4 regions of the Vibrio rotiferianus genome follow, and region 3 is predicted to be linked to each of the others. Evidence: predicted binding sites of a transcription regulator. Region 3 holds the regulator's gene; each other region holds the start of a gene.

Region 1 (2,209 bases), 1.3 Mb from region 3:
GGTGCGGTAATGCTAACGAAAGCATTCAACCCAGTGATCATGACATGGGCGGCAATCACGGCAATCGTACTTGCCTTAGTTGGTAAGCTCGGAGCCATTCTACAAACGATCCCTGTTCCGGTCATGGGCGGTATCATGATTCTACTTTTCGGTTCTATCGCGACTGTAGGTCTAAACACGCTTATCAAGAACAACGTTGATCTGCACAAGTCTCGTAACCTAGTGATCGTTGCGGTAACGCTAGTATTTGGTATCGGTGGCATGGCTTTCGGTATTGGCGAGTTCAGCCTACAAGGTGTGAGCCTGTGTGGTATCGTGGCAATCATTCTTAATCTAGTGCTGCCACACGACCTTGGTGAAAATCACGTGGTAGATAACGCACAGATGGAAGAAGAAAGCGCGAAGTAGTCCTCTGTGTGGCTCTATCGATATAAGTCGCACGACTTACTCTCGCTTCTCACATCTCGTCACTAGTTTCGAAATAAGTAGATACAAAAAAGGCTTGGTTTGCACCAAGCCTTTATTTTGTCAGTTCAGTAATAATTAAGCATTAAGCTCAGATTATTTAGTACCGAAGATCTTATCACCAGCATCACCAAGACCAGGAACGATGTAGCCTTTGTCGTTTAGCTTCTCATCGATTGCTGCTGTGTATAGCTCTACGTCTGGGTGCGCTTTCTCTAGTGCTTCGATACCTTCAGGAGCCGCTACAAGAACAAGAACTTTGATTGCCTGACAACCTTTCTCTTTTAGAAGATCGATTGTTGCGATCATAGAACCACCTGTAGCAAGCATTGGGTCAACAACTAGAGCGATACGCTCATCGATGTTAGAAGCAAGCTTATTAAAGTATGGTACTGGCTCAAGTGTTTCTTCATCACGGTAGATACCTACAACACTGATACGTGCGCTTGGCATGTGCTCAAGAACGCCATCCATCATACCTAGACCTGCACGCAGGATTGGCACTACAGTTACTTTTTTACCCTTGATTTGATCAACTTCTACAGGACCATTCCAACCTTCAATGGTTACTTTCTCTGTTTCAAAGTCTGCAGTCGCTTCGTAAGTAAGTAGGCTACCGACTTCTGTCGCTAACTCACGAAAACGCTTTGTGCTGATGTCACCTTCTCGCATTAGACCAATTTTGTGTTTTACTAGAGGGTGTTTAACTTCAACAACTTTCATTTCCATCTCCGGCTTTTTTGGCAATATTTAAACAAACCTTCAGATTATACATGATTTTTGCAGGGATATCAGGATAGATCACTAAAGAAAAAAACCGACGCAAACGTTTGCTATCTGTATTTAACCACTGGTAGAATAGCGCCGTTTTCATATCCAACTTAAAAACCGAGGACTTCCCTGTGAGTGGTAACAACTCTTCTCTTAGCTATAAAGACGCTGGTGTAGATATTGATGCAGGCAACGCGCTTGTAGATCGTATTAAAGGTGCGGTTAAGCGTACTCGTCGCCCTGAAGTGATGGGTGGTATCGGCGGTTTTGGCGCATTGTGTGAATTACCGACGAAATACAAACAACCTGTACTGGTTTCTGGTACGGACGGTGTAGGTACAAAACTTCGCCTAGCGCTGGATATGAACAAGCACGACACTATCGGCGTTGACCTAGTGGCAATGTGTGTAAACGACCTAATCGTTCAAGGTGCTGAGCCTCTATTCTTCCTAGACTACTACGCAACAGGCAAACTAGACGTAGACACAGCGGCAGACGTAGTTTCTGGTATTGCTGATGGCTGTGTTCAAGCTGGCTGCGCACTTATCGGTGGCGAAACCGCTGAAATGCCGGGCATGTACGAAGGCGAAGACTACGACGTTGCTGGCTTCTGTGTTGGCGTAGTAGAAAAAGAAGACGTGATTGACGGCACCAAAGTAGCAGCAGGCGATGCACTTATCGCGGTTGGCTCAAGCGGTCCACACTCAAACGGTTACTCTCTTATCCGTAAGATCCTAGAAGTTTCTGGCGCAGATAAGAACGAAGAGCTAGCAGGTCGCACTATCGGTGAGCACCTACTAGAACCGACTAAGATTTACATCAAATCAGCACTTAAGATGATTGAGAAACACGATATTCACGCTATTTCTCACATTACAGGTGGTGGTTTCTGGGAAAACATCCCACGTGTACTGCCAGAAGGCACTAAAGCCGTGATCGACGGTAACAGCTGGGAATGGCCAATCATCTTCAA
Region 2 (2,209 bases), 440 kb from region 3:
CTCTGCCTTGTATAAAGAACCCACAAACTGCTGCAAAAATCAGCTCAAAAGGTCAACAGACCCTACTCACAAAAAATCCGCAAATAAAAAGCCAGTGTGAACCCTCAGCCCACACTGGCTTTTCTTTCATTGGCTAAAGTTAGCCAAGAATGTACTTCGCAATGAAGATTGCAGACATCACCCACACACTCATCGAAACTTCACGACCTTTACCACTGAACAGTTTGATCGCTGCATAAGCGATGAAGCCTAGCGTGATACCTTCTGCGATAGAGAAAGTCAGCGGCATTACCAAACACGTTACGACAACAGGAGCCGCTTCTGTTAGGTCACGCCAGTCGATACCAACAAGACCAGAAAGCATTAGGATAGCAACATAGAATAATGCGCCTGATGTCGCGTACGCAGGGATCATTCCTGCTAGTGGCGAGAACAATAGAGCCAAGAGGAACAGCACGCCAACAACCACTGCCGTAAGACCTGTACGACCACCTGCAGCCACACCAGAAACACTCTCAATGTATGAAGTCGTGTTTGAAGTACCTAGTAGAGCACCCACTGACGTTGCTGTTGAGTCAGCTAGCAGTGCTTTGTTTAGGCGAGGAATGTTACCGTTTTCGTCCGTCAAACCTGCTTTTTGCGAAACGCCAACTAGCGTGCCTGCCGTATCAAACAAGTCAACGAATAGGAAAGCAAAGACAACTGAGATCATGCCCACTTCGAATAGACCAGAGAAGTCTAGCTGCATGAAGGTTGGTGCGATGCTTGGTGGAGTCGACATGATGCCGCCCCACTGAACGTCACCAAAGATAAGACCAAGAATCGTCACACCTAGGATAGCGATCATGACCGCACCTTTAACACCACGGTGAACCAATGCAATCGTCATGAAGAAGCCAACCGCCGCAAGCACAGACGGTAGTGACGTGATGTTACCCATTGAAACTAGCGTTGCTGGGTTATCTACTACGATACCTGCATTTTTCAGCGCGATGAAAGCAAGGAAAAGACCGATACCCGCAGAGATACCAGTGCGGAGAGAAAGTGGAATAGAGTTAATGATCCATTCACGAATCTTGAAAATACTCAGTAAAATAAATAGCAAACCGGACACGAACACTGCTGCTAGCGCCACTTGCCAAGTGTACCCCATGCCCAACACAACTGAATATGTGAAGAACGCGTTTAGACCCATACCAGGGGCCTGAGCGATTGGGTAGTTTGCTACTAAGCCCATGATGAAACAGCCAATAGCCGCCGCAAGACACGTCGCAACAAAAACGGCACCACGATCCATACCGGTATCAGCAAGGATCGCTGGGTTTACAAAGATAATGTAAGCCATGGTTAGGAAGGTTGTAACACCTGCGATGATCTCAGTGCGCACATTGGTGCCATTTTCACTAAGTTTAAAGAGCCTTTCGAGCATGATCGAATCCTGTAAAGGTAAAAAGTAAACGGTTGCGTAATCGATTGGCTCGGATTATAAAGTTATCAAATAACAAATTCCAGATAGAATTTTCACTCTAATAGGATTTTTTTCTTCGGATATGAAACCTATTCGCTAACACCTCCAAGAGAGAAAAGCTTTAGGTCTTACGAAACAAGAACTAAGAAGCTCACGTTCAGTCAAATGCAATGAGTGCAAACTGAACAATGTTGTAAACTTTCAAACGCAAAATCATGGTTTCGGGCACTCAATACCCAAATAATTAGTCTGAAAACGAAACAAGTGAGATAAGCAATACCAGAATGGAAGCTTGGTGGCGATAAAATAGCCGAGGATAGGAAAAGCAGATAAAAAAACGCCACTCAATTTGAGTGGCGGTGAATCATGTCAGCACTATGCACTGAAAAAAAATTCCAATTTATAGGGGTGAACAAACTTGTTCGAGTCACATGCGTTGGCTTCAATTAGTAACCAAAGCTTGTTGGGTATACAAAGTTACCGGTGTAAACAGATTTGCTGTTCCAGAACATTGCACTTGGTAAACCTTTCATAAATATCACCTTCTAAATCAATTAATACTGTCAAATTTGGTTGATTTCTCGGTTCCTTGGAGGCGATAAAACGGACTCATCCTTTGAGCATTTCATTCTTCTCTCAGAAGCTGGTTACAAATATACCACCAAGAAATTTAATTACAAGCATAAAAGTGATTAAACTCACACTTTTCATTTAAATTGATCTCCATCAAACAAAAACTGT
Region 3 (2,209 bases):
TTTATATGTAAACCGCTGAAATAAAGCGGTTTTTGTGTTTTCTTAACAGGATTGCTGACCAATTCCTCACTTAGTATAAGAAAGGAATATGAGACTCAGCGATAAATGTTGCTACAAACCTTTTTATACCGATTTCGGAACAACCGCTGCCAAATATCTCAGCAATGCCCCTATTCGCAGTTGCTCGGTTTGCGCAAGACCCTAAGCGTATGGTTGTCTTCACTACGGTATTTACAGTAGCTCGATACAGGACATCATTTATGGCCACTATTAAAGACGTTGCTCGCTTAGCCGGCGTTTCTACCACTACGGTTTCGCACGTAATTAATAAAACTCGCTTTGTTGCAGAAGCAACTCAAGAAAAAGTAATGAAAGCGGTGGATGAACTTAATTACGCACCAAGTGCCGTTGCGCGCAGTTTAAAGTGCAACTCAACTCGTACCATCGGTATGCTAGTAACTCAATCTACCAACCTGTTCTTCTCTGAAGTGATCGATGGTGTTGAGAGCTACTGTTACCGTCAAGGTTACACTCTTATCCTATGTAACACGGGCGGTATTTACGAGAAGCAACGTGACTACATCCGCATGCTCGCTGAAAAGCGTGTAGATGGCATTCTAGTAATGTGTTCTGACCTGACGGAAGAACTAAAAGAGATGCTTGATCGTCACTCAGACATACCTAAAGTTGTGATGGACTGGGGTCCAGAAAGCTCACAAGCAGACAAGATCATTGATAACTCAGAAGAAGGCGGTTACATCGCGACAAAATATCTGATCGACAATGGTCACACAGACATCGCGTGTTTAAGCGGTCACTTCGAAAAAGCTGCGTGCCAAGAGCGTATTGCGGGTTATCGCCGTGCAATGGCAGAAGCAAACCTTGCGGTTAACGAAGATTGGATTCTTGAAGGCAACTTTGAATGTGATACCGCTGTGCTAGCGGCAGATAACATTACTGCAATGGAAAAACGCCCTACCGCAGTTTTCTGTTTCAATGACACTATGGCACTTGGCTTGATGAGCCGCCTTCAGCAGAACGGTATCAAGGTACCAGATGATGTTTCTGTTATCGGCTATGACAACATTGAGCTGGCAGAGTACTTCTCACCACCACTAACGACTATCCACCAACCAAAACGTCGTGTGGGTAAAAACGCGTTTGAGATCCTACTAGAGCGTATCAAAGATAAAGAACACGAAAAACGAGTGTTTGAAATGCAGCCAGAGATCGTGATTAGAAATACGGTTAGAAAGCTCAACTAGTCTTTAGGTAGTACTCGTTTACTCATCATAAAAGCACCCACATGGGTGCTTTTTTATTTCACAATTCATCCGCGGCAACAGGTTTGTATGTAAAACTTTGCGGGCTTGTTATTTCTTCGTGCACTCTACTCTCTAGTACTGACCTTTTTCTGGTAGACCACTTTGTTAATCTATGAAACTTAACTCACGAAAAAATAACTATTAATTGAACTAAGATCACATTTATAAACGCAGAGTGTGATATTAGTCCAATATAGCAAGTATGCTCTCAGTGTCACGCACAGGGCAAACCACTCTAAAGAGTGGGACGCAAAGCTTCCGGCCTAAACTATCGCATGAGATAGCATGGTAGCGGGGTTACCGATGGCAAGTATGCATATGACGAGTTTACCCTTTAATGACATTGTGTCTGCATGCGTTTGCTAATCTCTCGGACCTGATTTTTGGTGGCGTAATTTAAATTACACCGAGATAACACATCATGGATAAACCGATACTCAAAGACTCTATGAAGCTTTTTGAGGTGCTTGGTACGATCAAGTCACGCTCAATGTTTGGCGGCTTTGGCCTTTTTGCTGATGAAACAATGTTTGCATTAGTCGTTAACAACCAGCTTCATATCAGAGCAGATAAAAAGACATCTTCAGACTTTGAAACTCAGGGACTTAAACCTTACGTATACAAGAAGCGTGGATTTCCTGTTGTTACTAAGTACTACGCCGTTTCACCAGACCTTTGGGATACACCACAACACTTAGTGGAAGTAGCCAAAAGTTCACTCGAAACTGCAAAGCTTGAAAAAGAACAGCAAGCCAGTTCTAAACCAACGCGTTTAAAAGACCTACCGAATCTTAGACTAGCGACAGAGAGAATGCTTAAAAAAGCTGGTATTGACTCTGTCACTCAGCTCGAAGAACAAGGTGCGCTAAACGCCTATAAAGCGA
Region 4 (2,209 bases), 960 kb from region 3:
TGTGGGCACTCACGCCCTTTTCCAGGAGCATGTTGAGTTCCATCATCTTGCTTTGGTCATTATTGATGAACAGCACCGCTTTGGCGTCCACCAGCGCTTAGAACTACGAGAGAAAGGCGCGAAACAAGGCGCTTATCCACATCAGCTCATCATGACAGCAACGCCAATTCCGCGAACATTAGCCATGACAGCTTATGCTGACTTAGAAACGTCGGTGATTGATGAGTTACCGCCAGGTCGAACACCAATCCAGACCGTCGCGATTCCAGACACTAAACGCGATGATATCGTCGAACGAGTGCGCAATGCTTGCTTAAACGAAGGCAAACAAGCGTATTGGGTATGTACCTTAATTGATGAGTCCGAAGTCTTGGAGGCTCAAGCCGCCGCCGACACTGCAGAAGAGCTGCAACGTAAACTTCCTGACGTAAAAATTGGTCTCGTGCACGGACGAATGAAACCCGCAGAGAAGCAAGCGGTGATGCAAGACTTCAAAGACAACAAGCTGCATTTGCTAGTCGCAACGACCGTGATTGAAGTTGGCGTAGACGTACCCAATTCTAGCTTGATGATCATCGAGAACCCAGAGCGTTTAGGTTTAGCTCAGTTGCACCAGCTTAGAGGTCGTGTTGGTCGAGGTTCAGTGGCAAGCCATTGTGTGTTGCTGTATCACTCGCCACTATCAAAAACCGCGCAAAAACGTTTAGGCGTATTACGTGAAAGCAACGACGGCTTTGTGATTGCACAGAAAGACTTAGAGATTCGTGGCCCGGGCGAACTTCTTGGTACCAAACAAACTGGCTTGGCAGATTTTAAAATTGCCGACTTGGTGCGAGATCAGCGCTTAATTCCAGAAGTTCAACGCATTGCGCGCCACATTCATGACAATTACCCAACTAATGCAACAGCGATCATTGACCGTTGGCTAGGTGAACGCGACATTTACTCCAAAGCGTAAGAGATTAAGGCGAGCAATTTGGTTCGCCTTTTCTATTAACACCAAAGCAAACGTTTGCTTTTTGAATAAATCCATCTATAATCCCGCACAAAATTTATGGTGTGCGCCTTGTCACATCAAACCAACCTGAGTTGACACTGATTAACAGCAATCACAGGTCATAACGTCAACTCCACCCAGCACTCCCATTCAGCGAGCTCTGGGGCAAGAATTATTGCGACTAGCGAGACAAACATGACAACTTCAAACCGAACTTCGGAACTGGTCTATCAGTTAAACGATCGTCCACCACTACCTCAGACCATTTTTGCTGCACTTCAGCACTTATTGGCGATGTTCGTAGCCGTTATTACCCCTTCTCTGATCATTTGTCAGTCTTTGGGTGTGCCTGCTGACCAAACCAACACCATCATCAGCATGTCGCTGTTTGCATCTGGCGTATCTTCCTTTATTCAAATTCGAACCTTTGGCCCTATCGGCTCTGGCTTGCTTTCAGTGCAAGGCACCAGCTTCAACTTCCTTGGTCCAATCATTGGTGCGGGTCTTTCTCTTAAAGCCGGCGGCGCGGACATCAGCACCATGATGGCAGCGATTTTCGGTACTATCTTGGTAGCGTCTTTTGCAGAAATCCTGCTATCTCGCGTTTTAGAACACGCACGCCGCATCATCACTCCATTGGTATCTGGCATCGTCGTGACGCTTATCGGTCTGACGCTTATTCAAGTGGGTTTGGTGTCAATGGGCGGAGGCTATGCGGCAATGGGCGATGGCTCTTTCGGTAGCCTAGACAAGTTAGCTCTTGCTGGCACAGTACTTGGCTTGATCGTGATTCTTAACCGCTCAAAGAACCCATACCTACGTGTTGCATCAATTGTAATTGCAATGCTGGTTGGCTACGTCATGGCGTACTTCATGGGCATGGTCGACACGTCAACACTGGGTGAAACTGACCTCATCGCACTGCCGATACCAATGCAATACGGCTTAAGCTTCGACTGGTCGCTGTTTATTCCACTGGTTCTGATTTTCTTCATTACGGCACTAGAAGCCATTGGTGACATTACCGCGACATCTGAAGTTTCCGGTGAGCCAGTGAAAGGTCCGGTTTACATGAAGCGCATCAAAGGCGGCGTATTGGCTGACGGTCTGAACTCAGCGATTGCAGCAGTATTCAACAGCTTCCCGAACTCTACCTTTAGTCAAAACAACGGCATCATTATGCTCACTGGCGTAGCCAGCCGTTACGTAGGT

The links. The regulator PurR, encoded in region 3, represses purine synthesis genes. The targets are predictions, from matches to a motif close to TNANGNAAACGTTTNCNTNA.
Region 1: a site for PurR is predicted at 1,284-1,303, ahead of purM (phosphoribosylformylglycinamidine cyclo-ligase). Genes of this name have one in related genera too.
Region 2: a site for PurR is predicted at 1,450-1,469, ahead of BSZ04_RS20405 (NCS2 family permease). Genes of this name have one in related genera too.
Region 4: a site for PurR is predicted at 1,001-1,020, ahead of BSZ04_RS22835 (uracil-xanthine permease family protein). Genes of this name have one in related genera too.

The regions. Positions count from the first base shown of each region.
Region 1 covers NZ_CP018312.1:678,644-680,852, reverse strand. The annotation lists gene BSZ04_RS12220 (uracil-xanthine permease family protein) at 1-408, shown strand, start outside; gene upp (uracil phosphoribosyltransferase) at 562-1,188, opposite strand; gene purM (phosphoribosylformylglycinamidine cyclo-ligase) at 1,368-2,209, shown strand, end outside.
Region 2 covers NZ_CP018312.1:2,431,137-2,433,345, forward strand. The annotation lists gene BSZ04_RS20405 (NCS2 family permease) at 140-1,429, opposite strand.
Region 3 covers NZ_CP018312.1:1,989,350-1,991,558, forward strand. The annotation lists gene purR (HTH-type transcriptional repressor PurR) at 261-1,265, shown strand; cyclic di-GMP riboswitch class I at 1,540-1,630, shown strand; gene BSZ04_RS18300 (TfoX/Sxy family DNA transformation protein) at 1,747-2,209, shown strand, end outside.
Region 4 covers NZ_CP018312.1:2,949,270-2,951,478, forward strand. The annotation lists gene recG (ATP-dependent DNA helicase RecG) at 1-958, shown strand, start outside; gene BSZ04_RS22835 (uracil-xanthine permease family protein) at 1,193-2,209, shown strand, end outside.